Regions from separate parts of the Bacillus rugosus genome, predicted to be linked through region 1. Evidence: riboswitches for the same ligand, from Rfam matches in the RefSeq annotation. Region 1 holds a riboswitch; each other region holds the start of a gene.
The links. A riboswitch is a leader RNA that binds a small molecule or an ion and turns the genes downstream of it on or off. The one in region 1 is predicted to bind S-adenosylmethionine.
Positions count from the first base shown of each region.

Region 1 (7,547 bases):
CTATTTTTCCGCTTGGAGTTGGGAGTTCGCCTGGAAACAGCGGCTTTTCGCGTTGCGCTTTCATAAATGAATGCTTAGTAAGTGAATCGTAATCAATTTCCGCCAAATATGGGTTATCCGGATGGTCAAGTGCCTGGCGGATTAATTCTGCATCTGAATCTTTGAGCTCCTGGTCTGTGAATCCCATTGCTTCAGCAAGTAATCGGAACACCTCAGTGTTAGACTTGCTTTCTCCATATCTCTCAATCACCGGCAGCTGAAGCTGAATGTAATGGTGCCAGTAGGAGGTATAAAAATCAGTATTTTCAAAAGCGGATGTTGCAGGCAGTACAATGTCCGCATATGCAGCTGTTTCCGTTAAAAACAAATCATGAACCACAGTAAACAGGTCTTCCCGCAACAATCCCTGTCTGACTTTGTTCGCTTCTGGCGCGACAACGGCCGGATTCGTCCCGTAAATAAATAGAGAGCGAATTGGTGGATCTGTTTCCAAAAGCACTTTGCCCAGCTGATTCATATTAAACGATCTCGGTGTGCGCCCTTTCAGTAAGTCAGGCCGCTGCAAGGCACTTGTGTTATATTCTAAAATTCCGCTGTTATGCTTAATTGCACCGCCCCCTGTGTGCAGCCATTGGCCGGTGATCGCCGGAAGACAGGCAATCGTCCGTACAATCATCCCGCCGTTATCGTGGTGCTGGAGTCCGTTTCCGATTCTGATAAAAGAAGGGGAGGTTTCGCCGTACATTCTTGCCAGCTGATAAATATCTTCGGTACTGACACCAGTGATCAGTGATACCTTTTCCGGATCATACTGTTTCACGTGTTCACGGAGCTCTTCATAGCCGACCGTGTATTCAGACAGAAATGCTTTATCATGAAGGTTTTCTTTAAATAAGATGTGCATGATGCCAAGGGCAAGTGCGCTGTCAGTTCCGGGTTTTATGGGAATAAACCAATCTGCGAGACGTCCTGTCTGATTTTGATGAACATCAATGACGACAATTTTGGCACCTTGTTTTCGTGCTTTTTGGGCGATAGTAATTTGGTGCATATTTGTGCTGACTGCGTTGATTCCCCAAAAAATAAATAGTTTCGTATGAATGGTTTCCTCGGGATCGATTCCCGCACTTATACCCATCGTATATTTATAGCCCTCAGATCCCGCTTTGCTGCAAATCGTTCGTTCAAGCTGGCTTGAGCCCATGCGATAAAAGAATCGGCGGTCCATTCCTTCAGCTGTTAATTTGCCCATATTTCCGTAAAAACTGTATGGAAGTATGCTTTCAGCGCCCTCTTCATCAATTAGCTGTTTCCAGCGTGAGGTGATGGTATCGATCGCCTCTTCCCAAGAAATCGGTTCAAATATTGCCCGGCCTTTCGCCCCTGTCCGTTTGAGGGGTGTAGTCAGCCGCTTTTCATCATAAATGCGCTCCGTCATGTTTCGGACTTTGTTGCAAATGTTTCCGGCCGTGACTGGATGATCAGGATCACCTTGGACTTTCACAATTTTTCCGTCTTTTTTATGTATTAACAATCCGCACTGATCCGGGCAGTCAAGCGAGCAAACGGATTTAAAAATGCCGTTTTGTTGTGTGGCAAAAGATTTCATGGCCCAGTTCCTCTCTCTAGTTAGATATATTGTAAGAATTATAACATTTCGGATGATAACGTCAATTCTGAAAAAAGAGATTGACATCAATCTGAGACTTCTTTATGATAAACGTATTCTTCATTCCGAAAATTACATATTCAACGTTTTCTATCCAGAGAGGTGGAGGGACTGGCCCTATGAAACCTCGGCAACATTATTGTGCCAATTCCAGCAAGCGTCAGCTTGAAAGATAGGAAAGCAAGGTTTATACCGGCGTCTGTCAGTAAACAGGGCACGCTTATACATGAATCTCTTTCCATCTTCGGAAAGAGATTTTTTTATGAAAAAATATGATGAAAAGGATGTTTTGCACCATGACGGTTTTGGTTACAGCACCGTACAACGAAGAAGGAAGAAAAGAGCTTGAAGAATTGTTCGGCTCAGTTATTTATCATTCCTGGAAGGAACAAGGCCGGGCATACCGGGAAGATGAACTCATTCAACTACTAAAAGAATCACATGCGATAGGCTTGATTACTGAGCTTGATCAAGTAACAGACAACGTATTTGCATCTGTTTCAGGCCTTTCATTTGTGGGCGTGTGCAGAGGAATGCCCTCCAATGTGGATGTGGCTGCAGCGTCAAAAAGGGGCATACCCGTTTTCTATACACCTGGGCGGAATGCACAAGCCGTTGCTGAAATGTTTATCGGCAATGTGATTTCCTTTCTCCGCCATACCAGCACCTCTAATCAATGGCTGAAGGATGGAAAATGGGACAGCGATTACTTGCAGGCTTATGCCAAATTTAAAGGAAATGAATTAACGGGAAAAACGGTCGGCATGGTTGGGTTCGGCGCGGTAGGGCAAAGGATTGCAAAACTGCTGACAGCGTTCGGCTGTAAAATAAAGTATTACGATCCATACGTACAGGACGATCTTCCCCTATATGAAAAAGTATCTCTTAAAACGGTGTTTTCAGACAGTGATATCGTTTCTGTCCATCTGCCTCGTACCGAGGAAACACTAGGACTTATTGATCGGTCGTATTTTGATCTAATGAAAGAGAGTGCGATTTTCGTCAATACTTCGAGAGCAGTTGTGGTAAACCGTGAAGATCTTTTATCTGTATTAAAAGAACATAAAATCAGAGGGGCGATTTTAGACGTTTTTTATCATGAACCTCCAGAGGAATCAGATTACGAATTCATTTCATTGGCTAATGTTCTGGCAACACCGCACCTTGCTGGAGCAACCTTCGAAGTGGAGGATCATCACGTGACGATCTTGAACGGAGCTCTCAAAAAGTGGAAGGGTGAAAAAACTCTTAATATTCCGACATTGTATAACAAAGATGAACTAAAAACAGAAGTATAAGAAAGGAGGGTAACGCAATGAAAAAACAAAAAGGCTATCTCGTTTTTGATATCGGCACAGGGAATGCGAGAGTAGCGGTCGTGAGTGTTTCGGGAAATGTTCAAACAGTTGAACGGGAGGACATCGTGTATTCAACCGATACGCTTTACCCAGACAGCCGTTATTTTTCTCCTCAGTTGCTGTGGAAGCAAGTGATGAAACTGGCAAAACGTGCACTTTCTCGTTCTCGTGATATTGACATCATTGGTTTGACATCGACGAGTCAAAGACAGGGGATTGTGCTGATCGATCAAAACGGCGACTCTTTTCTCGGGCTGCCGAACATTGATAATCGCGGCCGTGAGTGGGAGGAGTGCATACCCAATCGAGAAGAGATATACAGCCGCACAGGCCGCCTTCCGACTGCACTTTTTTCTGCGCTCAAGCTTTATGGTTTAAAACAGCGTCAGCCTTCTTTATGGCAAAAGACTGCTAGCTTTACAAGCATCAGTGATTGGGTGACATACCAGCTGAGCGGAGTTTTGACATATGAACCTTCGCAGGCAACAGAAACCCTGCTGTTTGACGTAAAGCAAAACACTTGGTCAGAAGAGATGTGCGGCATATTCGGCTTTTCACCATCTATCCTTCCGCCTCTAGTAAGATCGGGAACAGCGGTTGGAACAATAACAAATGAGTATGCATCCGAATTAGGTCTTTCTAAAAATGCGAAGGTGATAGCAGGGGGCGGGGATACACAGCTGGCTGTGAAAAGCACCCGCGCTGCGCTTGAGGACATTGCCATCGTATCAGGGACAACAACGCCAATAACCAAAATTACTGCTGGCCATGGCGACACAAAACATAAAGCATGGCTGAATTGCCATACAGATCAAGGACATTGGCTTGTGGAAACGAACCCGGGAATTACCGGCCTGAATTATCAAAAATTAAAACAGATTTTTTATCCCAATGAATCGTACGAAGTAATGGAGGAAGAGATTTCTGCACTTGCTAAAGAAGACAATGCATGTGTGGCGGCTCTCGGTTCTTACTTATCGGCAGAAAAGAATGCGTTAACGAAAGGCGGTTTTCTTTTTGATGCCCCGCTTTCAGCAAATTTAAAGAGAGCACATTTTGTACGCGCGGCGCTGCAAGAAATCGCATTTTCGATCAAATGGAACTTTGACATATTAACAGAGGTGACTTCGTTTGAACGTGACTATGTTTGGGTGTGCGGAGGAGGATTCCAAAGCAAAGCGCTCACTCAATATACCGCGGACCTTCTTCAGAAGAAAATCTATGTCCAAGAGGGATATCATCAGGCCTCTGTCGTTGGGGCTGCAGTCATTTGCAATGAAACCTTTCAATTGACGGAAGAGATGGCAGCAAGTGTCCGGGTGATCAAACCGCAGGACTGTCAGGTCCAACTTGCTTTATATGAGGAATGGAAGCAAACACAGCGCTTTTTTTCAAGTTCAGACAAAGTGTTGATATAAGGGGGCATTTGCTGCTGTTTTGAGGAATTATCTAATTTTTGGCTTTAATGAGGTAATACGGTAATTGATGTTAGCATCTAAGGAGGAGACAGATATGTTGGATAAAATCGGAATACCAAAGCGGCTAGCTTGGGGGTTTTTAGGGGTTGTTTTGTTTATGATGGGAGACGGGCTTGAACAAGGGTGGCTCAGCCCTTTTCTGATCGAAAACGGGCTTACGGTTCAGCAATCCGCTTCAATTTTTAGTATATACGGGGTTGCACTTGCCATAGCTTCCTGGTTTTCGGGTGTATGTCTTGAAGCATTTGGCGCAAAACGGACGATGTTTATGGGGCTGTTGTTTTATGTGATCGGTACAGCTGCCTTTATCGTGTTTGGATTTGAACAGCTGAACCTTCCTGTGATGTATGTGACTTACTTCGTAAAAGGGTTAGGCTACCCGCTTTTTGCTTATTCTTTCTTGACATGGGTCATTTACAGAACACCGCAAAGCAAACTAAGCACTGCTGTCGGCTGGTTTTGGATTGCATATTGCCTGGGCATGTTTGTGTTCGGCGCTTGGTACTCAAGCTATGCGATCAAAGCGTTCGGTTATTTGAATACGCTTTGGAGCTCTATTTTCTGGGTATGTCTTGGTGCATTCTTCGCATTGTTTATCAATAAAGACCGTTTTGAAAAGAAGAAAAGAAAAAGATCAGAAACAGCCGAGGAGCTTTTAAAAGGGGTTACCATTCTTTTTACAAATCCGCGGGTGCTTACAGGCGGCATCATCAGAATCATCAACAGCATTGGTACATATGGTTTCCCAGTCTTTTTGCCGATGCACATGGCTCAGCATGGAATTTCAACCAATGTTTGGCTGCAGATATGGGGAACGATTTTTCTAGGGAACATTGTGTTCAACCTTATTTTTGGAATTGTCGGCGATAAGTTCGGCTGGAAAAATACTGTTATTTGGTTCGGGGGAGTCGGGTGCGGCATTTTCACGGTCCTATTATATTATGCACCTGTTTTCTCTGGTGGAAGTTTAGCAGTTGTCAGCGTGATCGGCTTTATTTGGGGAGGTTTGCTGGCAGGCTATGTGCCGATTGGTGCAATTGTGCCGACGGTAGCCGGAAAAGACAAAGGAGCGGCCATGTCTGTATTGAATTTGGCTGCAGGTTTATCAGCGTTTGTCGGTCCTGCGCTCGCTTGGCTGTTCATCGGTCTCATCGGTGCAGAAGGCGTTGTTTGGATCTTTGCGGTCCTTTATCTTGCGAGCGCGATCCTGACGAAATGCATTCATATACCTGAAGAAAAAGCAGTACAGGAGGAAACCTCTCCTCAATATGCATCTTAATTAGAAAGCGCCCTGTTTTAGGGTGCTTTTCATCTTTTGTCCAGTGATGTAAGGATTTCCATGCTTGCAACAGCATTCGCTATCTTTATGGCTTCTGTGATGGACCGAAACATCAGTTTGATGGCGAGCGGTATCAGTGTGGTCACTTGTGTATTGTCAGGCTGTTTTATTTCTTTTGCTCCACATCACCCATTATTGAATGCCCTTTGTGCGATACTGCCGCAAAAAGCATATATGACTTTCATTCATGGGGTAGAAATGGGGGATTCAATGTGGGAATACAAGACTCAGGTTGTCTATATTTTGATGTGGTCGGCTTTGTTTTGTTTCCTTGGGGTGTGTATTACAAGAAGAAGGACCAATAAAGGGATTTATGAATAGGGGGGAAAAGAACATGAGATGCATAGTGGTCTATGCATCTTTTTTTGTGCGTTATATGATCATAAGAGGTGAAAATCTTGAGGGAAGTGATCAAGAATCAAGATGTAATAGCTGGTGCAGGTTATGAATCTGACATTTTAAAGGGAAGGGGGATGTACGTGCAGAGCATACCGTTCATTCTCTTGATTTTAAAATAGAATATACATTTGTATCATAAGGAATTCCATCTTGATACATGTACTGTCGTAAGACGCCTTCTTTTTGGAATCCCATTTTTATGAGCAGTCGATTTGAGGCTTCATTTTGAGTAAAAACAACTGCACCAATACGCGTCAGTCCAAGAGCAGAAAATCCGTAGGATACAACCTCTGAAAGGGCTTCCAATGCAAATCCGTTTCGCCAATGCGCCGGAATGATTTCATAACCGATCTCTGCACGCCGATGCTTTTGAGCCAAAGCATGAAAGCCAATTGTTCCGATAAGTTCTTTGGTGTCTCTTCGTTCAATTCCCCACCGTATACCGCGTTTTTCTTGATAAAGGCCGGCAAACGTTTGAACCATTGAAATAGCCTTTTCTATAGATTCCATATTTTCAAGTCCGTAATAGCGTGTCATCGCATGGTCAGAAAAACAAGCAAAAATGGCTTCTGCATCTTGATCTTTGATTTGCCTAAGTGTAAGCCGATCCGTTTCTAATACAGGAAACATTCCACCACTCCCCAAGATTGTGTTTTGTTTATCATATCTCTTTCATTTCCTCTTTTCTATAGTGAAGTCAAACCTGAGGCAGCAAAGGAACGAATTTGTCTTTCTAGTTGCTCTTTATTTTTGTTGAACTGTTTCAACCGATGGCCGTTTGCGCCTGATGGGTGGGGAAAGCCGCGAAGGCAAAAAAAATTCCTGATGCAGTGATGGCTGATCAGTGTATCACACACTGTTTCGGCTGCTTTTCCTAACGGTATGAGAAGAGCCGGTCCTGTCAATTTATTAAGCTCAGCAGGGAAGTGCCCAAAAGCATAAATGCTTAGGATAGGTGAGCGAGTGATAGCTGGCCTGTAACCGGTATAGTTTTTTTTTTTGCTGAATGAAGACAGGATATTTGATAACGGAAGTTGTATGAAGCATATGCCGTAAGTCTCCAAAAAGCTGTGCGGCGCTTTGAATGCCTAAAGCCTGTGGCAGCCCGCAAAAATCCAGCATCGAGATCAGGTTATGCCTCATCGAACCGGAGAGACCTGCTGCTTTTTTCGTGTCTACTGCCATTTGCTCAACAGACCGGCCGCACCGCAGGCTTTCTGCGGCTGTTTCGTATGCTGTTTTCATCTGGGAAAAACCTGGCGTGATTCCGGCAATCACAATAGAGGCAGTCCGTTTGATATATT
Region 1 is NZ_CP096590.1:2,049,692-2,057,238, reverse strand. It holds gene M0696_RS10045 (molybdopterin oxidoreductase family protein) at 1-1,609, opposite strand, end outside; SAM riboswitch class I at 1,757-1,848, shown strand; gene M0696_RS10040 (2-hydroxyacid dehydrogenase) at 1,942-2,967, shown strand; gene M0696_RS10035 (FGGY-family carbohydrate kinase) at 2,985-4,445, shown strand; gene M0696_RS10030 (MFS transporter) at 4,540-5,784, shown strand; gene M0696_RS10025 (GNAT family N-acetyltransferase) at 6,340-6,873, opposite strand; partial or broken gene M0696_RS10020 (hypothetical protein) at 6,916-7,547, opposite strand, start outside.

Region 2 (7,547 bases), 770 kb from region 1:
AACGATCATTGTTGCTTCTTCCTCTTCATCATAAGGATAAAACAGCACAGGGACCTGGACGTCATCACGCGCCGCTTCAAGCGATTTGGCATATCTGTTTTTGTTCTTTTTCACGACGATATCAGCACTTGAGACGATCGGATGCGTAGACCTGTAGTTCGCAGTTAAATAGATCGTCTTCGCTCCGGGATAATCCTTTTGAAAATCAAGAATAAAAGACGGATTGCTTCCGCGAAACGCGTAGATGGACTGGTCATCGTCTCCGACACAGCACAGGTTTTGCTCCGGGCTTGCCAGCATTTGCATAATTTTATATTGAACCGGGTTAATGTCCTGAAACTCATCAATTAAGATATACGTAAACCGAGATTGATATTGTTCCAGAAGATCCGGCCGATCGATAAACAATTCATAGCAGGCTGAAGCCATGTCATCGAAATCAAATTGGTTGTGTTCTTTTTTCTGTCGTTCATAATGTTCATATAAACGATAGACTTGTTTTTCCCACTCATCTTTTAAAGGGATGCGTTCATTCGGAACATAAGTGTTTTTCCAGAAACCGATCTGCTGCAGGGCCTGATCAACGGGGAACTCTTTCTCATCAATACCTTCTTCATAGAGTGCTTTTTTGATATATTGTTCCCGCTGCCACTCCATTTTCAGCAGATGTTCGCCATTCCATTTAGCAGAATCATAGTGATACAAAATCTTATAAAACAAGCTGTGGAATGTTCCGGTGACAAGTCTTCTGACTTTTGCAGGCTGTAATCCGTACTGCTTGGCCATACGCTCTTTCATTTCGGCGACGGCTTTTGTCGTAAAGGTGACTAGCAGCATGTTTTCCGGCGGTATGTCTAAGTGTTCAATCATGTGGGCGGCGCGCGCCGTTAGCACCCGTGTTTTTCCGCTTCCTGCACCTGCAAGCACTAGCAGCGGGCCTTCCGTTTCCGTGACAGCTTTCAGCTGATCCGTGTTCAAGCCGACCGACGGAAAAAGACTCGTATCAGGTTCTATTGTTTTTTGTACAAATGGTGTTCTTGGTTTAATGTTTCTCGGCTGCTGCCATTCCGTGACAGCTGGAGACGATTCAGCAGCGATTGCTTTCCCCTTGGGCAAACGAAAGACACCGGATTCCTGATAGTCTTCTTTTTTCTCCTCTTTAGCGGGTTTCGTTTCGCAGGCCTCCTCACATGCCGGAAAATGCCCTGGCTGGCGGTGGATAAACTCCGGCGGATCCGCAATGTTGAGCCTTAACAAAACGGGTTTTCCGCAATGAGAACAAAATAAATGTCCTTTTATTCCTTCTTCAAAAAGGAATTGATAATGTTCTCTCGAATATGTATGTAAATGTATGGTTCGATCATTCAGTCGGGCGCATTTCAAAAAGGGATCCTCCCAATCAAAAAAAGGTGTTCAATACAGACAAAGACTATCATATCAAAAGAAACGTGTTTCAAAAAGTAAGTTTTAGGGAAAAGAGACAGCAGAAGGGTGGGTATCGTATGATATATGCAGGTCAAATTCAGAACCAGCAATACGCTCAATATGCAAATAGAACGATTGGACATAAGCAGGATTATGCCGGAACCGAAAAAATCAACTATGTCTCATTTCAGCGGGTATACAAGGAACTTGAAAAGCAGCAGGAGAATCAAACGGCCGCTGAAAGAAAAGTTAACGAGGCGAAACGTAAGCGCTCTCTTTATAAGAGATTGCGAGAAAAAGGAATGGGCACTTATATTAATCGATATGTATAAAAAACCGTTCACTTCCAGAGAACGGTTTTTTATGTGCGGAAAAAATCCGGGTCTCAATAGACCCGGATGCTGTTAGTCCTTAATCATTTGTAAGTGGGGAATGCCGGCATCGAGAAATTCTTTTTCAGAAAGCACGCGATACCCGTGTTTCTTGTAAAACGGCACAGCCTGCGTTTGCGCGTTTAAAATGAAACCCGAAGCGCCGCCGTCTGTCGCCGCTTTTTCGAGTGCCTTCATAATGATGCCGCCGACACCGGAGGAGCGGTGGCTTTTTAATACACAGATCCGCTCTAACTTGCCGTAGCCGTCCTTCATACGCCATCTTCCGGCGCCGACAGGCTTTTCGCCGTCATACACGACGATATGCTCCGACTCATTTTCAAGTTCGTCAATTTCTTCTTCAGCAGGCACGTTTTGTTCTTTGACAAAGACTTCTTCTCTTACATAAAATGCATCTTTCATTTGTTCTTCATTTTTTGCGATAACTGCTTCCAAACGATTATTCTCCTCCGCCTAACAAGAAGGTTTCATATACTGTCCACGATCCGTTTTCCAGCTGGTAAAGCAAGTGGAAACGGTCAACGATTTCTTCATGCGACACTTCCTGCATTTTTAATTGTCCCAGCACATCTGAATGCTCATCGTCGGAAAGATTTTGGCCGACCGTCACGTGCGGAACGAAATTATATTCCTGTTCACCAGCCAGTACACCGGTGTATAACTTTTCATTGAGTGTTTTTAATTCTTCCGTCGGCTCTGCTTTGATGTAAATGACATTATTGACAGGCGAAAATGAGCTGTATTTTGTCATTTTGAGAACCACTGGATGGGACTCCTTTGCGATGTTTCTCAGGTGGGATACAAGCTGATCCGCTTTCTCCTCTGCACATTCAAACGATGCTCTCAGCGTCAAATGGGGCGGGATTAGGGAATAGCTTGGGTCATAGCGCTTTCTGTAAGAGTTCGCAAGGTCTTGGAGTTTTTTTGATGGAAATAAAACGATTCCGTATTTCATATTATGTCCCTCCTGGAAATAAAGTATGATAGAGTGTCAAAGCATTTTTTTCAGCGCCGGCGTGATGAGCGGCTGCCAATATGTCCATTTGTGATCTCCGTCAAATGGTTCAAAAACATAATCGGAAAGCTTCTCCTCCAGCAGCTGTTTCAGCTCCTGATTCGGTTCTGTAAAGTCCAGAATGTTTCCGTCTGTCGTGTGGACCTCAGTTTCTTTTGTTCCGATCTGGTGATAAATAGAGAGGTGTTTGATATCGTCCGACTGTTTCACGGCTTCCAATACATGTTTGTCTACATAGGGAGACTGCATGATGATGTTACCGAACATATTCGGATAATCAAGCGCTGTCATAAGCGATATGGTCGCTCCGAGAGAGTCCCCTATCAGCGTTCGCCCATAGCCAACCTGATAGGTAGGGTACTCGCCATCCGCAAACGGAACGAGCTCATGGGCGATGAACCGTTTATACGCTGAAAATTTTGAGCCTTCCGGATGATAGGTATTTCGGCGCTCTTTTACATCCTTATAAGGAACACCGATAATAATGCTCCTGTCTATTTCTCGTTTGGACAGCAATTCTTCGACCTGTCTGCCAATTCTCCCCAGCCTGAAATAATCGTGGCCGTCCTGCGCGATAATGACATGGTATTTATAAAGCGGGGAGTAGTTGGACGGCAGATAAACGAGCAAAGTCATTTCTTCGTTAAGCTCTTTTGAAAAGAATTTCTTTTCTTGCACTGTGCCGTTTTTCGGTGCCATAATACATTCCTCCAGGACATCACTAGACTTTCTTGCTGTTTTTCATTATTGTACCATGAATTATTAGAAATTTCTCTCTTTAAACAGTTCGGAACTCGAAGAAAAAAGTGTTGAAATAAACTGCAAATTGCGCTAATATAAAACAATCAGAAAATTGAAATCGATATTTCTTATCGTGAGAGGTGGAGGGACTGGCCCTTAGAAACCTCAGCAACCGGCTTGTTTTGCATATGTGCAAAACGCCAAGGTGCTAAATCCAGCAAGCGTTTTTTATGCTTGGAAGATAAGAAGAAGCGTTAAACCCCTTCTTCTTATGAAGAAGGGGTTTTTTATTATGAAAAGGGAAGGTGTCAGCTATATGTCACAGCACGTTGAAACGAAATTAGCCCAAATCGGGAACCGAAGCGACGAAGTAACGGGAACAGTGAGTCCTCCTATTTATTTATCAACAGCATACCGCCACAGAGGGATCGGAGAATCAACGGGATTTGATTATGTCCGCACAAAGAATCCGACACGCCAGCTTGTTGAGGATGCGATCGCCAGCTTAGAAAATGGAGCGAGAGGGCTTGCCTTCAGTTCGGGAATGGCAGCCATCCAAACGATTATGGCTCTATTTAAAAGCGGAGACGAACTGATCGTTTCATCGGATCTATATGGCGGCACGTACCGTCTGTTTGAAAATGAATGGAAAAAATACGGATTAACCTTTCATTATGATGATTTCAGCGATGAGGACTGTTTACGCACTAAGATTACGCCGAACACAAAAGCGGTGTTTGTGGAAACACCGACAAATCCGCTCATGCAGGAGGCGGACATTGAAAAGATCGCCCGGATAACAAAAGAGCACGGTCTTCTGCTGATCGTTGATAATACATTTTATACCCCGATCTTGCAGCGTCCGCTTGAGCTGGGAGCCGACATTGTGATTCACAGTGCAACCAAGTATTTAGGCGGGCATAACGACTTGCTTGCTGGACTTGTCGTTGTAAAGGATGAGCAGCTTGGTGAGGAAATGTTTCAACATCAAAATGCGATCGGCGCCGTCCTGCCTCCGTTCGATTCGTGGCTTCTGATGAGAGGAATGAAGACACTGAGCCTCAGAATGCGCCAGCATCAGGAAAACGCGCAGGAGCTTGCGGCGTTTTTAGAAGAGCAGGATGAAATTGCCGATGTACTGTATCCCGGAAAAGGCGGCATGCTGTCCTTCCGTCTGCAAAAAGAAGAGTGGGTCAACCCATTTTTAAAAGCGCTGAAGACCATTTGTTTTGCTGAAAGCCTCGGCGGGGTGGAAAGTTTTATTACATACCCTGCCACACAGACGCACATGGATATTCCTGAAGAGATCCGCATCGCAAACGGGGTCTGCAATCGTTTGCTGCGTTTTTCGGTCGGAATTGAACATGCGGAAGATTTAAAAGAGGACCTAAAACAGGCACTATGTCAGGTCAAAGAGGGAGCTGTTTCATTTGAATAATCACAATTGGACGCTGGAAACCCAGCTCGTGCACAATCCATTTAAAACAGACGGCGCAACCGGAGCGGTCAGTGTGCCGATCCAGCACGCATCGACTTTTCACCAATCTTCATTTGAAGAGTTTGGCGGATACGATTACAGCCGCTCAGGAACGCCGACAAGAACAGCTCTCGAAGAAACAATTGCCGCACTGGAAGGCGGAACGAGAGGATTTGCTTTCAGTTCAGGCATGGCTGCGATCTCAACAGCATTTTTACTTTTGTCACAGGGCGATCACGTTCTTGTGACAGAAGATGTATACGGCGGAACCTTCCGCATGGTGACAGAGGTGTTGACCAGGTTTGGCATTGAGCATACGTTTGTTGATATGACGGATAGTAACGAAGTGGCGCGGAATATCAAGCCAAATACAAAGGTCATTTATATGGAGACACCGTCAAATCCGACACTTGGGATTACTGATATTAAAGCGGTTGTTCAGCTTGCAAAGGAAAACGGCTGTTTGACCTTTCTGGACAATACATTCATGACTCCTGCTCTGCAGCGTCCGCTTGATCTCGGCGTGGATATTGTGCTTCACAGCGCAACAAAATTCCTGAGCGGACACAGCGATGTGCTGTCAGGCCTGGCTGCTGTCAATGATGAAGAGCTTGGGAAACAGCTGTATAAGCTGCAAAACGCGTTCGGTGCTGTTCTTGGCGTGCAAGATTGCTGGCTTGTGCTGCGCGGATTAAAAACATTGCAGGTCCGTTTAGAAAAAGCGAGCCAAACAGCGCAGCGGCTTGCGGAGTTTTTTCAGAAGCATCCGGCGGTGAAACGCGTGTATTATCCGGGGCTGGCTGATCATCCGGGCGCTGAAACCCATAAAAGCCAGTCAACGGGAGCGGGCGCCGTGCTGTCTTTTGAGCTTGAAAGCAAAGAGGCTGTTAAGAAATTAGTAGAGAATGTATCACTTCCAGTCTTCGCTGTCAGCCTTGGCGCTGTGGAATCGATTTTGTCCTATCCGGCAACGATGTCTCACGCGGCAATGCCCAAGGAAGAGCGTGAAAAACGCGGTATCACAGACGGCCTACTCCGTCTTAGCGTGGGAGTCGAACATGCAGACGATTTAGAACGTGATTTCGAACAAGCGCTGAAAGAAATTGCGCCAGTGGCGGTTCGTTAAAAAGAAGCCGGGGATGGCCCGGCTTCTTTTATTGTTCATCATCAGGATTCAGAATCGCGAGGACTTGATGATCCTCCCATACGCCGTTGATTTTCACATTTTTGCGGGCGATGCCCTCTTTATGAAATCCCGCTTTTTCCAATACACGCATGGACCCGAGATTGCGGGGCATCACACCGGCTTCAATACGGTGCAGTTTCAATTCGTGAAACGCAAAATCAACAATCAATCTGACCGCCTCTGTCATAAGGCCCTTTCCATTATGGGCTTTGTCTAAAAAATACCCGATAAACCCAGCTTGCAGCGCTCCGCGGATGATTTGAAAGAGCGAAACCGTGCCGATTAATGTATCGTCCGAGGTTGAAAAAATGCCAAAATGATACTCTTCATCACTCTCCAGTCTTTGCTGATACTCTGCTATCCTTTTTCTTTGCCCCTCAACCGTATAATAATCGTTTGCGCGTATCATGGAAAACTGTTCAAAAAAATCCCGGTTTTCGCTTTGCAGCCGCAGATTTTGTTCCGCATCCTTTACTTCTAAAGGTCTTATATAGATGTTTTTTCCTTTTAACATACAATGATCTCTCCGTTCTCATGTCAGCATTCCTCTTACATTATTCTGAGGAACGTGTAAAAATCCTTTTTATAAGAAAGAAGAAAACCAGTTTCCCATAAAGGTGCCGACATAGTTTCCAATTAAGTAGCCGAGCGTACCGACAAGCATGATCGGGGCGACAAGCTCCCGCCATCCCTTGGCAATTGCCATCGCAGCCGCGGTCGTAGGCCCCCCGACAGCAGCGTTGACAGCGAGCAGAATTTCTTCAAGCCGTACGCGGAACAATTTTCCGACCGCTAAGGAAACAGCTAAATTGCTGATTGCAATAATCAAAACAAATAAAAGAATAAGAGGCGCATTGGTGACGATTAAGCGCAGATCTGCAGGAATGCCTATCACCACAAAAAACAAATAAATCAAAAAGGTTCCAAGCTCCTGAGATCCATTAAGCCTTTCAAAAAAACGCGGGAATAGAAAAATGATAAGAACAGTTAAAGACGTAAGCATCAGATATTGATCGCCAAGCGTTCCGGCCAATAGAGGGTGAGAAAAAATGCTTTTGAAATAACCGGAAATCTTCACACTAACCGCAACAAGCGCAAAAGCAGCACCTACATTAAAAGCGATATCCTTTAAGGAAATTTCCTTCCGTTTCCAATAGCTTTCTGCACTGTTTCCCCTATTTCCAGCTGCTTTCACTTTTTCTTCAAACGGCATAGCATAATGCCGTTGAAACCATTTAACTGCAGGAATGCTGATTAAGATAAAAAACAAAAGCGCCATCATAAAATTATCAGCCACAACGGTAGCCGATA
Region 2 is NZ_CP096590.1:1,282,414-1,289,960, forward strand. It holds gene M0696_RS06510 (ATP-dependent helicase) at 1-1,383, opposite strand, end outside; gene M0696_RS06515 (hypothetical protein) at 1,503-1,757, shown strand; gene M0696_RS06520 (GNAT family N-acetyltransferase) at 1,830-2,252, opposite strand; gene M0696_RS06525 (YjcG family protein) at 2,257-2,772, opposite strand; gene M0696_RS06530 (esterase family protein) at 2,809-3,531, opposite strand; SAM riboswitch class I at 3,699-3,821, shown strand; gene metI (cystathionine gamma-synthase/O-acetylhomoserine thiolyase) at 3,890-5,011, shown strand; gene metC (cystathionine beta-lyase) at 5,004-6,176, shown strand; gene M0696_RS06545 (GNAT family N-acetyltransferase) at 6,205-6,750, opposite strand; gene M0696_RS06550 (DUF819 family protein) at 6,820-7,547, opposite strand, start outside.
Region 2: it holds a riboswitch for S-adenosylmethionine, as region 1 does, so the genes downstream of both, metI (cystathionine gamma-synthase/O-acetylhomoserine thiolyase) here and M0696_RS10040 (2-hydroxyacid dehydrogenase) in region 1, are expected to answer to the same signal.

Region 3 (7,547 bases), 950 kb from region 1:
TAAGCCGGTGGAGACGTGGTACTACAGCAAATTCACACATTATTTCCCGCCAAAAGAAAACCGGCGTATCGTTCGGCAGCTCACGCAATGGATGAAGAACCGCTGACGGTGAAATATGGTATGATAAAGAAAAAAGAGAACGAAAGGGGATTTCACTTTGGGAATGCCTGTTGAATTTAATACATTGATTGTGACAAAAGGAAAAGAAGTTCGCATAGATGAAAATATTTTCACGTTAGAGAAAGACGGATACCGTGTGTATCCGATGGAGATTCCGATGGATGTGCGCAAAACAAAGTTCGGCGAAAAGTCGGGAACAGCTGAAGTGCAGAAGCTTCAATGGGAAGACGGCCGGACCATCATTACATACAAGCTGACTTCTCTGCATTCTGTGAATTAAAACAAGCCAAGAGCGTAATTGCTCTTGGCTTTTGCTTTTTAAACGAGAGGGCCGCCTGCCTGTGCAATCGCATCTGTATGTGCGAACTTTTTAAAGTTCTCTTTGAATTCATTCGCGAGGTAGACAGCCTTTTCTCTGTATTTTTCCTTGTTGTTCCATGTGTTTTCCGGCTGAAGGATATGATCAGGAACGCCAGGAACTTGAACCGGAATGTGCAGGCCGAAAATATCGTCAGTCATCATTTCTGCATCCTCTAATTTGCCTTCAATCGCTGCTTTGACCATCGCCCTTGTGTAAGAAAGCTTCATGCGTTCGCCTGTGCCGTAGCCGCCGCCGGTCCAGCCGGTATTGACCAAGTAAACGTCTGCGCCGTGTTCATCGATCTTTTTGCCGAGCATTTCAGCATAGACGTGAGCAGGAAGCGGCAGGAATGGTGAGCCGAAGCATGTGGAAAACGTCGTCTCAGGAGACGTCACACCGCGTTCGGTTCCAGCAAGTTTGCTCGTATAACCGCTTAAGAAATGGTACATCGCCTGTTCCTTCGTCAGTTTGCTGATCGGCGGCAGGACTCCGAATGCATCAGCCGTCAAAAATACAATTGCTGAAGGGTGGCCTGCCATGCTTGGTGTCACGATGTTGTCAATCATATGAATCGGGTAAGCCGCCCGCGTGTTTTCGGTATAGAAGGAATCATCATAATTGGCTTCGCGTGTATCATCATCAACAACAACATTTTCAAGAACAGACCCGAAGCGGATCGCGTTAAAGATCTGAGGCTCCTTTTCTTCGCTTAAATGAATGCACTTGGCGTAGCATCCGCCTTCAATATTAAAGACGCCTGTGTCAGACCAGCCGTGTTCATCATCACCGATCAGTTTGCGGTCAGCATCGGCTGAGAGGGTGGTCTTGCCTGTTCCGGACAGTCCGAAGAAAAGGGCGACATCGCCTTTTTCACCGACATTGGCAGAGCAGTGCATGGATAGAATATCTCTTTCAGGGAGCAGGAAATTCATAATGGAGAAAATCGATTTCTTCATTTCTCCAGCATACTCTGTTCCGCCGATTAAAATCGTCCGCTTTTCAAAAGAGACAATAATAAAGGTTTCAGAATGTGTGCCGTCTGTTTTTGGATCCGCTTTGAAATGCGGAGCAGAAAGAATGGTAAACGGTTGTTCAACTGTTTTCTTATCATTGCCCTCCGGTCGGATAAACAGCTGTCTGGCGAATAAATTGTGCCATGCGAACTCATTTACGACGGTGATCGGCAGCCTGTATTTTTCATCTGCTCCGGCAAATCCTTCGAATACAAACAGCTCATCTCGCTGTTTCAGATAGCTGACAACTTTCGTGTACAGCCGCTCAAATGCTTCTTCTGAAATGGGCTGATTCACCGTACCCCAATCGATCTTATTTTTCGTGCTTTCTTCCTTCACGATAAATTTGTCTTTAGGCGAGCGTCCTGTATAAGCTCCTGTTGTCGCCCGAACAGCGCCTGTGGAAGTTAAAATGCCTTCGTTCCGGGATAGTACTTTTTCTGTAAGCTGTGCTGCTGATAAATTATGACGCACATTTGGGCTTGTTAATAAGGCTTGTAGATCAGCGGTTAAATCAACTGAGTTCATATGAAACCTTCCTTTATCGTTTTTTGTGTTTTGCTAATTGTGAATTAGTATAACATATATTTTCAAATAGTCTATACTATTTAACGTTTTTTGTGTGTGCGTTTTCCAATGTTTTCCCTCAATATAGGTGCCTATTTCTTCTGAATCATATTGACATTGCAAACCCTTTTACGATAAGATATTTCATTGAGCGGATACTCTTATCCCGAGCTGGCGGAGGGACAGGCCCTATGAAGCCCAGCAACCGGTTTCTCTGTTATTATTATGTTCAACTGTGTGAGACAACCAAGGTGCTAACCTGTTGCAAGGTTGTATGATTCCTTGAGCGATAAGAGTGAAAGGCACAAAGACCAAACCCTTTCCTCGATGGAAAAGGTTTTTTTATTTCATAAATATGCCAATTAACATTCTCTAATATAACGTTACATTGTATAAGAGGGAGCGAGTTCCGTATCATATATACAAGGTCTTTCGGGAGGCCTTGTGCAGGAGGAAGCAAATCATGAGTAAAAATCGTCGTTTATTTACATCAGAATCTGTTACGGAGGGGCATCCGGATAAAATCTGTGACCAGATTTCTGACAGCATTTTAGATGAAATTTTAAAGAAAGACCCTAACGCGCGTGTTGCTTGTGAAACGTCTGTGACAACTGGTTTGGTTCTTGTCAGCGGAGAGATCACAACATCTACGTATGTTGACATTCCGAAAACGGTTCGTCAAACCATTAAAGAAATCGGATACACACGTGCGAAATACGGATTTGATGCGGAAACTTGTGCAGTTTTAACATCAATTGACGAGCAGTCTGCTGATATCGCAATGGGTGTAGACCAGGCGCTTGAAGCCCGTGAAGGCACAATGAGCGATGAAGAAATTGAAGCGATCGGTGCGGGTGACCAAGGTTTAATGTTCGGTTACGCGTGCAACGAAACAAAAGAGCTTATGCCTCTTCCAATTTCACTTGCTCATAAATTGGCCCGCCGCCTGAGTGAAGTCCGTAAAGAAGATATTCTTCCGTACCTTCGTCCTGACGGCAAAACACAGGTAACAGTTGAGTACGATGAAAATAACAAACCTGTCCGCATTGACGCGATTGTTATTTCAACTCAGCATCACCCTGAAATTACGCTTGAGCAAATCCAGCGCAACATTAAAGAACATGTTATCAATCCGGTTGTTCCTGAAGAGCTGATTGATGAAGAAACAAAATATTTCATCAACCCTACAGGACGTTTCGTTATCGGAGGCCCTCAAGGGGATGCGGGACTTACAGGACGCAAAATCATTGTTGATACGTACGGCGGCTATGCACGCCACGGCGGAGGCGCGTTCTCAGGTAAGGATGCAACGAAGGTAGACCGTTCTGCGGCTTATGCAGCGAGATACGTTGCGAAAAACATCGTTGCGGCTGAGCTTGCTGATTCTTGCGAAGTACAGCTTGCTTACGCGATCGGTGTTGCACAGCCTGTGTCAATCTCAATCAACACATTCGGTTCCGGAAAAGCTTCTGAGGAAAAATTGATTGAAGTTGTTCGCAATAACTTTGATTTACGACCTGCCGGCATTATCAAAATGCTTGATTTACGCCGTCCGATTTATAAACAAACTGCTGCGTACGGCCACTTTGGACGCCACGATGTTGATCTTCCGTGGGAGCGTACAGACAAAGCAGAGAAGCTGCGTGAAGAAGCGTTAGGAGAATAATTTTATAGCCGCTTACTGGTTAAGCGGCTTTCCCTTTTTTACGTTGTATTCATGTTTATTTTTTTACATAACCGTGAAACCAAATACTATTCACAGCGTCTATAAATAGGGGTTCAATGATGACAATTTTAATTATGGAGGCAATACTATGTGTGGATTTGTCGGGGTTTTTAACAAGCATCCGTTAGCTCAAACCGCTGATCAAGAAGAACTAATCAAACAAATGAACCAAATGATCGTTCACCGCGGTCCTGACAGTGATGGATATTTCCATGATGAGCACGTTGGATTCGGTTTCAGACGGCTCAGCATTATTGATGTAGAAAATGGCGGACAGCCTTTATCATATGAAGATGAAACATATTGGATTATCTTTAACGGAGAAATCTATAACTATATTGAATTGAGAGAAGAACTTGAAGCAAAGGGGTATACATTCAACACGGATTCGGACACAGAGGTTCTTCTTGCGACTTACCGTCACTATAAAGAAGAAGCTGCGTCCAAACTGCGCGGTATGTTTGCCTTTCTGATTTGGAATAAAAACGATCATGTGCTTTATGGAGCAAGAGATCCATTCGGCATTAAACCGTTGTACTACACAACGATCAATGATCAGGTTTATTTTGCCTCAGAGAGAAAAAGTTTAATGGTTGCTCAGAATGATATTGAAATAGATAAAGAAGCATTGCAGCAGTACATGTCTTTCCAATTCGTTCCTGAACCAAGCACGCTCGATGATAATGTGAAAAAAGTAGAGCCGGGTTCACAGTTCACAATCCGCCCGGATGGCGATATCACATTCAAAACGTATTTTAAAGCGAACTTTAAGCCAGTTCAGACTGAAGAAGATAAGCTTGTAAAAGAAGTCAGAGACGCGATCTATGACTCTGTAAACGTTCATATGCGAAGTGACGTTCCTGTCGGTTCATTCCTATCTGGCGGAATTGATTCTACTTTTATTGTATCCGTTGCGAAGGAATTTCATCCAAGCTTAAAAACATTCTCTGTCGGATTTGAACAGCAGGGCTTCAGTGAAGTCGATGTAGCGAAAGAAACTGCAGCGGCACTTGGCATTGAAAATATCAGCAAAGTCATTTCGCCTGAAGAATACATGAACGAGCTTCCGAAGATTGTATGGCATTTTGATGACCCGCTTGCTGATCCGGCAGCGATTCCATTGTACTTTGTTGCAAAAGAAGCGAAAAAACATGTAACGGTTGCTTTATCAGGTGAAGGTGCGGATGAGCTCTTCGGCGGATATAACATTTACCGTGAGCCGCTTTCGCTTAAACCGTTTGAACGCATTCCGTCAGGCCTGAAAAAGATGCTTCTGCACGTTGCGGCTGTTATGCCTGAAGGTATGAGAGGAAAGAGCCTGCTTGAGCGCGGCTGTACTCCGCTCCAAGATCGTTATATCGGTAACGCGAAAATCTTTGAAGAATCTGTTAAAAAGCAGCTGCTGAAGCATTATAATCCGAACCTTTCATATCGTGATGTGACAAAGACTTACTTTACAGAAAGCAGTTCATACAGCGATATTAACAAAATGCAATATGTCGATATCCACACTTGGATGCGCGGGGATATTTTATTAAAAGCAGATAAAATGACGATGGCCAATTCTTTGGAACTGCGTGTGCCGTTCTTGGATAAAGTCGTATTTGACGTCGCTTCAAAAATTCCTGATGAGCTGAAAACGAAGAACGGCACGACGAAGTATCTTCTTCGCAAAGCGGCTGAAGGAATTGTGCCTGAGCACGTATTAAACCGCAAAAAACTTGGTTTCCCTGTACCGATCCGTCATTGGCTGAAAAACGAAATGAACGAATGGGTGCGGAACATTATCCAGGAAAGCCAAACGGATGCTTATATCCACAAGGATTATGTCCTTCAGCTTCTTGAAGATCATTGTGCGGACAAGGCTGATAACAGCCGTAAAATCTGGACTGTACTGATCTTTATGATCTGGCACAGCATCAATATCGAAAAACGGTATATGCCTGAAGAGTTGAGCCATCAGCCTAAAGAAGTCATCTTTGTGTAACAGACAACAAGGCTTTCGATTCGTCGAAAGCCTTGTTATTATCCTTTTATTTCTCCATCATCATTGATTTACCCAATCCACACGGAAAATTCAGAAAAATGATTTATTGATATTTTTTTCTAGGGGAGAAGAAAGCATGCAAAAACAAAAACAAGAGCTACACCGCGGACTCGAAGAAAGGCATATTTCTTTAATGTCTTTAGGAGCTGCCATAGGGGTGGGATTGTTCCTTGGCTCCGCATCAGCTATTCAATTAGCAGGTCCGGGTATTTTGGGAGCGTATGCCATAAGTGGCATGGTCATGTTTTTTATTATGAGAGCGCTTGGAGAAATGGCCATTCAAAAACCGGTCGCTGGCTCTTTCAGCCGCTATGCCCGTGATTATTTGGGACCGCTTGCAGGCTATTTAACAGGATGGAACTACTGGTTTTTATGGGTTGTAACCTGTATGGCTGAAATCACTGCTGTCGGGATTTATATGGGGTACTGGTTTCCGGACGTGCCAAACTGGATTTGGGCATTATCGGCGCTGGTCATTATGACGGGTGTTAATTTCTTGGCTGTCAAAGCCTACGGAGAGCTGGAATTTTGGTTCGCTTTGATTAAAATTGTCGCGATCTTATCTATGATTGCTGTCGGTTTATTGATGATCATCGCAGGGGTCGGCAATGGAGGCATTGCAACCGGAATCAGCAACTTGTGGAACAACGGAGGATTTTTTCCACATGGAATAAAAGGGGTCTTATTGTCACTTCAAATGGTGATGTTCGCCTATTTAGGGATTGAAATGATCGGGGTGACAGCTGGCGAGGTGAAAAACCCGCAAAAATCGTTAGCCAAAGCAATTGATACGGTATTTTGGCGTATTTTGATTTTTTATGTAGGCGCTTTATTTGTCATTATGTCTATTTACCCATGGCAGGAAATTGGCTCACAAGGAAGTCCATTTGTCCTCACATTTGAAAAGGTGGGCATTCCATCGGCAGCAGGCATTATTAACTTTGTCGTTTTAACGGCCGCGCTGTCTTCATGCAACAGCGGCATTTTCAGCACAGGGCGGATGCTGTTTAATTTAGCGGAGCAGGGTAAGGCGCCGCAAGCATACGGGCAGCTGACGAAAGGCGGTATTCCGGGGAAAGCTGTTCTGGCTTCAGCGGGTGCTTTATTAGTCGGAGTGCTGTTAAACTATGTTGTACCTGCAAAGGTGTTTACTTGGGTCACAAGTATTGCGACATTCGGAGCGATTTGGACGTGGGCGATCATTTTGCTTTCTCAAATTAGATACCGGAAAAGCTTGCGGCCGGAAGAAAAGAAACACTTAAAATACAAAATGCCTTTCTTTCCGTTTACGTCTTATGTATCATTGGCATTTTTAGCATTTGTCGTTATTATTATGGCTTACAGTCCCGATACAAGAGTAGCCGTGATTATCGGACCGATTTGGTTTCTTATCTTGCTTGCCGTGTATTATGGAAAAGGTTTTCATAAGAAAAATGCGGCTGCTGCCAGCGAACGAAATATCAGCTAACAAAAAGAGCTCCCAGCGAGCTCTTTTTGTGTGTTGTCATAGAAACTAGAGAAAAGGAAAGAATAGGAATATGTTTTTTGCAGAGGCAGCTTACAGTTGCGGATCAAGTTTTATGATAAGATAAAAGTCATACGTTTGATGCCATGTGAACGTTTTATGGAGAAACCAAAACCCGAACTGTCATTACGTCCGGGTAAACAAAGGTTATTGCTTTCAAACATAATTTGAAAAATGGTAAAGTAAGA
Region 3 is NZ_CP096590.1:3,000,505-3,008,051, reverse strand. It holds gene M0696_RS15255 (alpha/beta hydrolase family protein) at 1-106, shown strand, start outside; gene M0696_RS15250 (DUF2584 domain-containing protein) at 158-400, shown strand; gene pckA (phosphoenolpyruvate carboxykinase (ATP)) at 439-2,022, opposite strand; SAM riboswitch class I at 2,220-2,357, shown strand; gene metK (methionine adenosyltransferase) at 2,525-3,727, shown strand; gene asnB (asparagine synthase (glutamine-hydrolyzing)) at 3,876-5,774, shown strand; gene alaP (alanine permease AlaP) at 5,911-7,302, shown strand.
Region 3: it holds a riboswitch for S-adenosylmethionine, as region 1 does, so the genes downstream of both, metK (methionine adenosyltransferase) here and M0696_RS10040 (2-hydroxyacid dehydrogenase) in region 1, are expected to answer to the same signal.

Region 4 (7,547 bases), 610 kb from region 1:
GATTTTATAAATTATTTTGAATTATCCCACCGTTATCAAATCTTGTCAATGCTTTTTTGGGTAAACAGGTTCAGTTTCCCAATTCGATAAGCGGCTTCTTTGAGACTTTCTTCACTTGTCAGCAGTCCGACTCTGACGTAGCCCTCGCCATATTTTCCGAAGCCGTTTCCAGCCGCAACTGCCACATTTGCTTTTTCCAGCAAAAGGTCTGAGAACTGCTCGGAAGTATAGCCTTCAGGCACAGGCAGCCATGCAAAAAATGAACCTGCCGGAGCTGTCACATCCCAGCCGATTTCCCGGCATGCAGCGATCCAAGCGTTTCGCCTGCTCTCATATCGGGCATTTTGCTCCGCCACACACGTCTGATCAGCTAGCAGTGCCGCTGCTGCAGCCTCCTGAGTCGCTCTGAAAAGACTGACAAACATGTGGTCTTGATAAAGATTGATTGCTTCAATGACCGAAGCGTTTCCGACGGCAAAGCCGACCCGCCACCCTGCCATGTTATACGTTTTTGACAGCGTGTAAATTTCAATTCCGATATCCTTCGCACCTTCAGTCTGCAAAAAGCTTAACGGTTTGCAGCCGTCAAACCCTACAGCGCCATAAGCAAAATCGTGAACGACACAGATCCCGTTTTCTTTCGCAAAACTGACCGTTTCTTCAAAAAATTCAGATGTAGCAATAGCTCCGGTCGGATTATTCGGATAATTTAAATACATCAATTTCGCCTGTTCTCTCACTTCGGCGGCGATGCTGCTGTAATCAGGAAGAAACGCCCTGTCCTTTACGAGCGGCATCATTTCCATTTTCGCTTTCGCGAGTGTGACACCTGACCAGTAATCAGGATAGCCCGGATCAGGAACTAAAATCGTATCTCCGGGATTCAACAGGCATTGCGGGAGCTCGACCAGACCGGCTTTCCCGCCGAATAATATAGCGACTTCAGTTTCCGGGTCAAGATCAATGCCGTATTCTCTTTTATAAAATGCTGCTGCGGCTGATTTTAGACTGTACGAGCCGCGAAAAGACGAGTATTTATGATTTTCAGGATCCGCAACGGCTCGTTTCATTTCCTCGACGATATGTTCCGGAGTCGGCTGATCCGGATTTCCCTGTCCGAGATTGATGACGTCATGCCCTTCTGCGAGCTTTTGGTTCACTTTCTGCACCAGAGAAGCGAAGAATTGTTTAGGCAATTCCTTCAATACATGAGACTGTTCAAATTTCATCTATTCTCACCTTCTAAAAAAATCTTGAAATGATAGTCCATCATCATATATGGTTAAATGAAAAAAGTAAAGAAAAATTTGGAGTGATAAAAAGATGAAATGGACGATATCTTGTCTTCAATTTGATATTTCATACGGTAAACGTTCGGAAAATATCAAAAAGGCTGAATTTTTGATCGAAAAAGAAAGCAAGCATGCTGATGTTCTTGTTCTTCCTGAATTATGGACGACCGGATATGACCTGGCCAACCTTGATGAGCTCGCTGATGAAGACGGGCGTTTTGCTCAGAGCTGGCTGAAGAAAACAGCAAAAAAACATGGCGTTCATATTGTCGCCGGATCGGTCGCTGTCAGAAATGATTCTGATGTTTATAATACAATGTACATCGCGGATAAGGAAGGACAAATCGTTAAAGAGTACAGAAAAGCCCACCTTTTTCAGCTGATGGATGAGCATGTGTATTTATCAGCCGGTTCCGAAGACGGATACTTTGAGCTTGATGGCGTCAAAAGCTCAGGATTGATCTGTTACGATATCCGTTTTCCGGAGTGGATCAGAAAACATACAACAAAAGGTGCCAACGTGCTGTTTATTTCTGCAGAATGGCCACTTCCCCGCCTTGATCATTGGAAAAGCCTGCTAATTGCCCGGGCCATTGAAAATCAATGCTTTGTCGCTGCATGCAATTGTACCGGTTCAAATCCAGATAATGAATTTGCCGGGCATAGCCTGATTATTGATCCATGGGGGCGTGTACTTGCTGAAGGCGGACGGGAAGAAGGCATTGTCCGAGCTGAAATCGACCTTCAGGAAAGCGTTAAGGTGCGAGAGAGCATTCCTGTTTTCGATGATATCAGAAAAGATTTATATTAAAAAATTTATTGACAACTTAACAAAACACCTGTTACTATGTTCATCAACTGATAAATTAGAATTGTTTAACAAATGAATATATTCTCTTATCGAGAGTTGGGCGAGGGATTTGGCCTTTTGACCCCAACAGCAACCGACCGTAATTCCATTGTGAAATGGGGCGCATCTTTTTCGCGCCGAGACACTCGTCTCTAAGGCACGGTGCTAATTCCATCAGATCTGATCTGAGAGATAAGAGAGGCGGACATACATGTTAAGCCTCTTTCTCTCTGAGAAGGAGGCTTTTTTACGGCCAATCAGCTGCAAACATATCAAGAGATTACATAATTGGAGGTTATGACAATGGCAGTCACAAAAACACCTTTATACGAAACGTTAAATGAAAGCTCCGCTGTGGCACTTGCGGTAAAGCTCGGCTTATTTCCAAGCAAAAGCACGCTGACATGCCAGGAAATCGGCGACGGCAACTTAAATTACGTTTTTCATATTTATGATCAAGAACATGACAGATCTTTGATCATTAAACAGGCGGTTCCTTATGCAAAAGTCGTCGGAGAAAGCTGGCCGCTGACAATCGATCGCGCAAGAATCGAAAGCAGCGCTCTCATCCGGCAGGGCGAGCATGTCCCTCATCTGGTTCCAAGAGTGTTTTATTCTGATACAGAAATGGCGGTTACCGTCATGGAGGACCTCTCCCATCTGAAAATCGCAAGAAAAGGACTCATTGAGGGTGAACATTATCCGCATCTGTCACAGCACATCGGTGAGTTTTTAGGAAAGACCCTTTTTTATTCATCTGATTACGCGCTTGAACCTAAGGTGAAAAAACAGCTTGTTAAACAGTTTACAAACCCGGAGCTGTGCGACATAACGGAAAAACTTGTCTTTACAGATCCTTTCTTTGACCATGACACAAATGATTTTGAAGAAGAGCTTCGTCCTTTTGTCGAGAAGCTTTGGAATAATGACAACGTTAAAATCGAAGCCGCTAAGCTGAAAAAGTCATTTTTAACATCGGCAGAAACGCTGATTCATGGTGATTTGCATACAGGGAGCATTTTTGCAAGCGAACATGAAACAAAGGTGATTGATCCTGAATTTGCTTTTTACGGACCGATCGGCTTTGATGTAGGCCAATTTATCGCCAACTTATTTTTGAACGCACTCGGCCGTGACGGTGATGACAGAGAGCCGTTATACCAGCATGTCAAGCAGGTCTGGGAAACATTTCAAGAGACATTCACTGAAGCCTGGGAGAAGGACAGTCTTGATGTTTACGCCAAAATCGACGGTTATCTTACTGATACGCTCAGTCATATTTTTGAAGAGACGATCGGGTTTGCGGGCTGCGAGCTCATACGCCGCGCGATCGGCCTTGCCCATGTGGCTGATCTGGATACGATCGTGCCGTTTGATAAACGAATCATCAGAAAACGGCTGGCGCTCGAAACCGGCACAGCCTTTATTGAAAAACGTTCGGACTTCAAAACGATAACGGATGTTATTGAATTATTTAAGTTACTTGTAAAGGAATGATCCATTTATGACCCATTCATTTGCTGTTCCTCGTTCTGTTGAATGGAAAGAAACAGCTATTACCATTTTAAATCAGCAAAAGCTTCCTGACGTGACCGAATATGTGGAGCTGACGACGAAAGAGGATGTATTTGACGCGATTGTCAAGCTCAAGGTAAGAGGCGCCCCGGCCATCGGCATTACGGCTGCCTTCGGACTTGCGCTTGCTGCAAAAGACATAGAAACAGATGATGTCACAGAATTCCGCAGCAGACTTGAAGATATCAAACAATATTTAAACAGCTCACGGCCTACCGCCATTAATTTATCTTGGGCACTTCAGAGACTGAGTCATTCGATCGAAAACGCCATTTCAGTAAATGAAGCAAAAACAAACCTTGTCCATGAAGCGATTCAGATTCAGGTCGAGGATGAGGAAACGTGCCGGATGATCGGTCAAAACGCCCTGCAGCTTTTCAAAAAAGGCGACCGGATTATGACGATCTGCAATGCCGGCTCTATCGCGACAAGCCGCTATGGAACGGCCCTCGCTCCATTTTACTTGGCCAAACAAAAGGATTTGGGACTGCATATTTATGCCTGTGAAACAAGGCCTGTCCTTCAAGGTTCGCGCCTGACTGCGTGGGAGCTGATGCAGGGAGGCATTGATGTCACTCTGATCACAGACAGCATGGCTGCCCATACGATGAGGGAAAAACAAATTTCTGCTGTCATCGTTGGAGCTGATCGAATTGCAAAGAACGGTGATACGGCAAATAAAATCGGAACATACGGTCTCGCGATTTTAGCAAATGCCTTTGATATTCCGTTTTTTGTCGCGGCACCTTTATCTACATTTGATCCAAAAGTGAAGTGCGGCGCTGATATCCCGATAGAGGAACGGGATCCTGAGGAAGTAAGACAGATTTCCGGAGTCCGGACCGCTCCATCCGATGTGCCTGTCTTTAATCCCGCTTTTGACATTACACCCCATGATCTCATTTCAGGAATCATCACAGAAAAAGGGATTATGACCGGTAACTATGAAGAAGAAATTGAACAGCTGTTTAGAGGCGAAAAGGTTCATTAAAAAACCGCTGGACTTTGCTCATGACGGGCCGAGTCAGCGGTTTTTTTGTTTGTTTTTATTGATATTGATGATTTCATCTTTTTGAGCGCTTGATAAGATATGCAGTTTCACAAACAGTTTGGCAAAAACGGCAATTTTCTCAGAGCGGCTCGGCTTCAATTGCTTTGTCCTCCTTTTTCATCAGACCAACTTTTTTCACTTAATAAAATGATATGTCGGCCGTAAAAAAAGGGAACGTGCCATATGTTTTATTTTTCTTTATAGGAGATTTGCTCGATGTTCAGCAAAAATGCTTTGATATCGGTTTTGCTCCCGGCGTATCCTGTTAACGCGCTGTTTTTGCCAATCACTCTGTGGCACGGGACAAAAATCGGCAGGTCGTTTCGTTTATTAGCCTGTCCGACTGCGCGCACCGCTTTCGGACTGCCGACCGCAGCGGCGATGTCAGCATAGCTTCGGGATTCTCCGTATGGTATTATCGCGAGCGCCTCCCACACTTTTTGCTGAAAAGGAGTGCCCTTTTGGCTCAGCGGCAGTGAGAAGGTCTTTCTTTCGCCGGCGAAATATTCATGAAGCTGTTTTTTCGCTTCTGCCAGATAAGGTGTTTCCTTGTGCTCTGTATGCTGAACGGTTTCTTTCCAATCCATCCAATCTTCCTGACTGAGAAATAGTCGGGTGATTTGGCCATCTTCTTCGGCAATTATGAGTTCCCCGAGCGGTGTTTCGGCTGTCGCGTAGTAGTTCATTCATCAATCCTTCTTTCTTCAGCATTCTGTCTGACGGGAAGTGTAAGGTGGAAAACGGTACCCTTCCCTTCTTCACTTTCTACCAGAATTTCGCCTTGATGTTCTTCAATAATTTTATAGCTTACCATAAGCCCAAGTCCAGTTCCCCGTTCCTTCGTCGTATAAAACGGTTCACCAAGGCGCTTTAATTTATCTTCTGTCATTCCGATTCCCTCGTCTTTTAAGGAGATGAGAACATGATCTTGATCCAATGTCCTTATCGTCACAAAAATGTTTCCGCCGTCAGGCATCACTTCGATGGCGTTTTTTAATATATTGATAAATACCTGTTTCAGCTGATTCGGCTCACAGTAGATCGGGGGAATGTCGTCCATTAAATCAAGATGCATTTGTACATTGCTTAGATTGGCTTGTGCGTTCAGAAGGTCTATAGTGTCTCTCATAATTTGGGTAACATGTTTTTCTTCATACATAATGGCCTGGGGCTTGGCTAAAATCAAGAATTCGGTGATGATGGATTCGATGCGCTTTAGTTCTGAGGTGATCACGTTGAAGTAAAGGGCGTAGTCTCCCTCCACACTTCCCTTCAGGAGCTGAATGAAGCCTTTAAGAGCTGTCATCGGATTTCTGATTTCATGAGCGATGCCGGCAGCAAGTTCGCCGACAACATGAAGGGTATCTGACTTGCGCAGGCGTTCCTCCAGTTCTTTTCGCTCTGTTACGTCTTTAAAGATAGCCAGGTTCATATTTTGAATAATATTTCGTTTAAATGAGAATTCAAGTTTTCTGTTGTCACTGCTGCTCAGCAAAAATGGAATTTCGTTGTCCATTTCATCAAAATTAATCTGCCTTGCCGGTGATGCAAGATTTTCTATTTCATACGATGAAATAATATCTAACAAGCTGTGCTGTTTAATCTCTTCATGTGACAGGCCTAAAATATGGCTTGCTAACGGGTTGGCATCGATGATCCTATATTGATTGTCGAACAATACATTGCCGTCCATTGAGCCATTGAACACTTTTCTGAATTTCAGCTCACTTTCCCGCAGCTCCTTTTCCATCCGCTTTCTGTCGCTGACGTTTCTTAAAATCGTCAAGTGCTGATTCTCTAATATTGTCCGCTTTGAGGTAAATTCAAGTTCTTTGAACTGCCCGTTCCCCATTTGAAACAGCAGCTCTTCTCTGATCTCTCCGTACTTTGCGTATTTCCTTTTCGTTATGCTGTATTTCTGCTGTGAGTCAACGAGAAAATCACATAGCCTTCGTTTCAACAGCAGATTCATCGGCAGCTCAAAGATTTTACAGGCTGATTGATTCGCCTTCACGATTCTTCCGTCATTCGACCAGATGATGATGGCGTCCATCGCATTTTCAAATATTTCTCTGAAGCGCTCCTCACTTTTAAAGAGCTGCAGCTCCATAGACCGCTTCTCTGTGATATCCCTCATAATGGACATATAAAACCCGCTGATGATGTTTGATGTAATCGTGAATTCAAATAGCTTTTGAACACCTGAACGAAGCTTGACGGGCAGCTCCCCCTTCGCTTTTCCCTTGCGGTTGAGCGCCTTCCATATATTGTCGAAGTCTTTTCGTGAGCCGCTGTCTATGAACTCATACAACGATAAATGAGACAGCTCATTTTGATTGATTTCAAAGCTTTTGCAGAAGGACAAATTGGCATCAATAAAACCGCCATCTTTATCAAAAAGGACGATTCCGTCAACAGCTCTGTCAAACAAGTCCTTAAAAAGCTGTTCATTCATAGAGAATTCCCGCTCCAGAATCTTCTTTGAAGATATGTCCCTCATGACAACAAAAAAGAAATCCTCGCCTATCCCTCTTTTGGCCAGAAACTCTATGTATTTTGTCGCCCCGCCATCAAGCTTGATCGGGACCTCCTTCCACAGGAAACCTTTTTTAAAAAACTTTTTTACGGCATGATTCAGTTCATCCTTTGGGATTGAAAACAAAAAATCCAAAACAGAACGCTTTTTCAAATCTTCCGAATCAACCTGAAGCATCCTCTCTGTTGCTTCATTCGCCTGAACGATTCGCATTTCATTATCACATATAAAAATAGCATCGAG
Region 4 is NZ_CP096590.1:1,443,419-1,450,965, reverse strand. It holds gene mtnE (methionine-glutamine aminotransferase) at 36-1,229, opposite strand; gene M0696_RS07425 (carbon-nitrogen family hydrolase) at 1,324-2,103, shown strand; SAM riboswitch class I at 2,187-2,341, shown strand; gene mtnK (S-methyl-5-thioribose kinase) at 2,446-3,639, shown strand; gene mtnA (S-methyl-5-thioribose-1-phosphate isomerase) at 3,647-4,708, shown strand; gene M0696_RS07410 (hypothetical protein) at 4,742-4,867, opposite strand; gene M0696_RS07405 (methylated-DNA--[protein]-cysteine S-methyltransferase) at 4,957-5,454, opposite strand; gene kinE (sporulation two-component system sensor histidine kinase KinE) at 5,451-7,547, opposite strand, start outside.
Region 4: it holds a riboswitch for S-adenosylmethionine, as region 1 does, so the genes downstream of both, mtnK (S-methyl-5-thioribose kinase) here and M0696_RS10040 (2-hydroxyacid dehydrogenase) in region 1, are expected to answer to the same signal.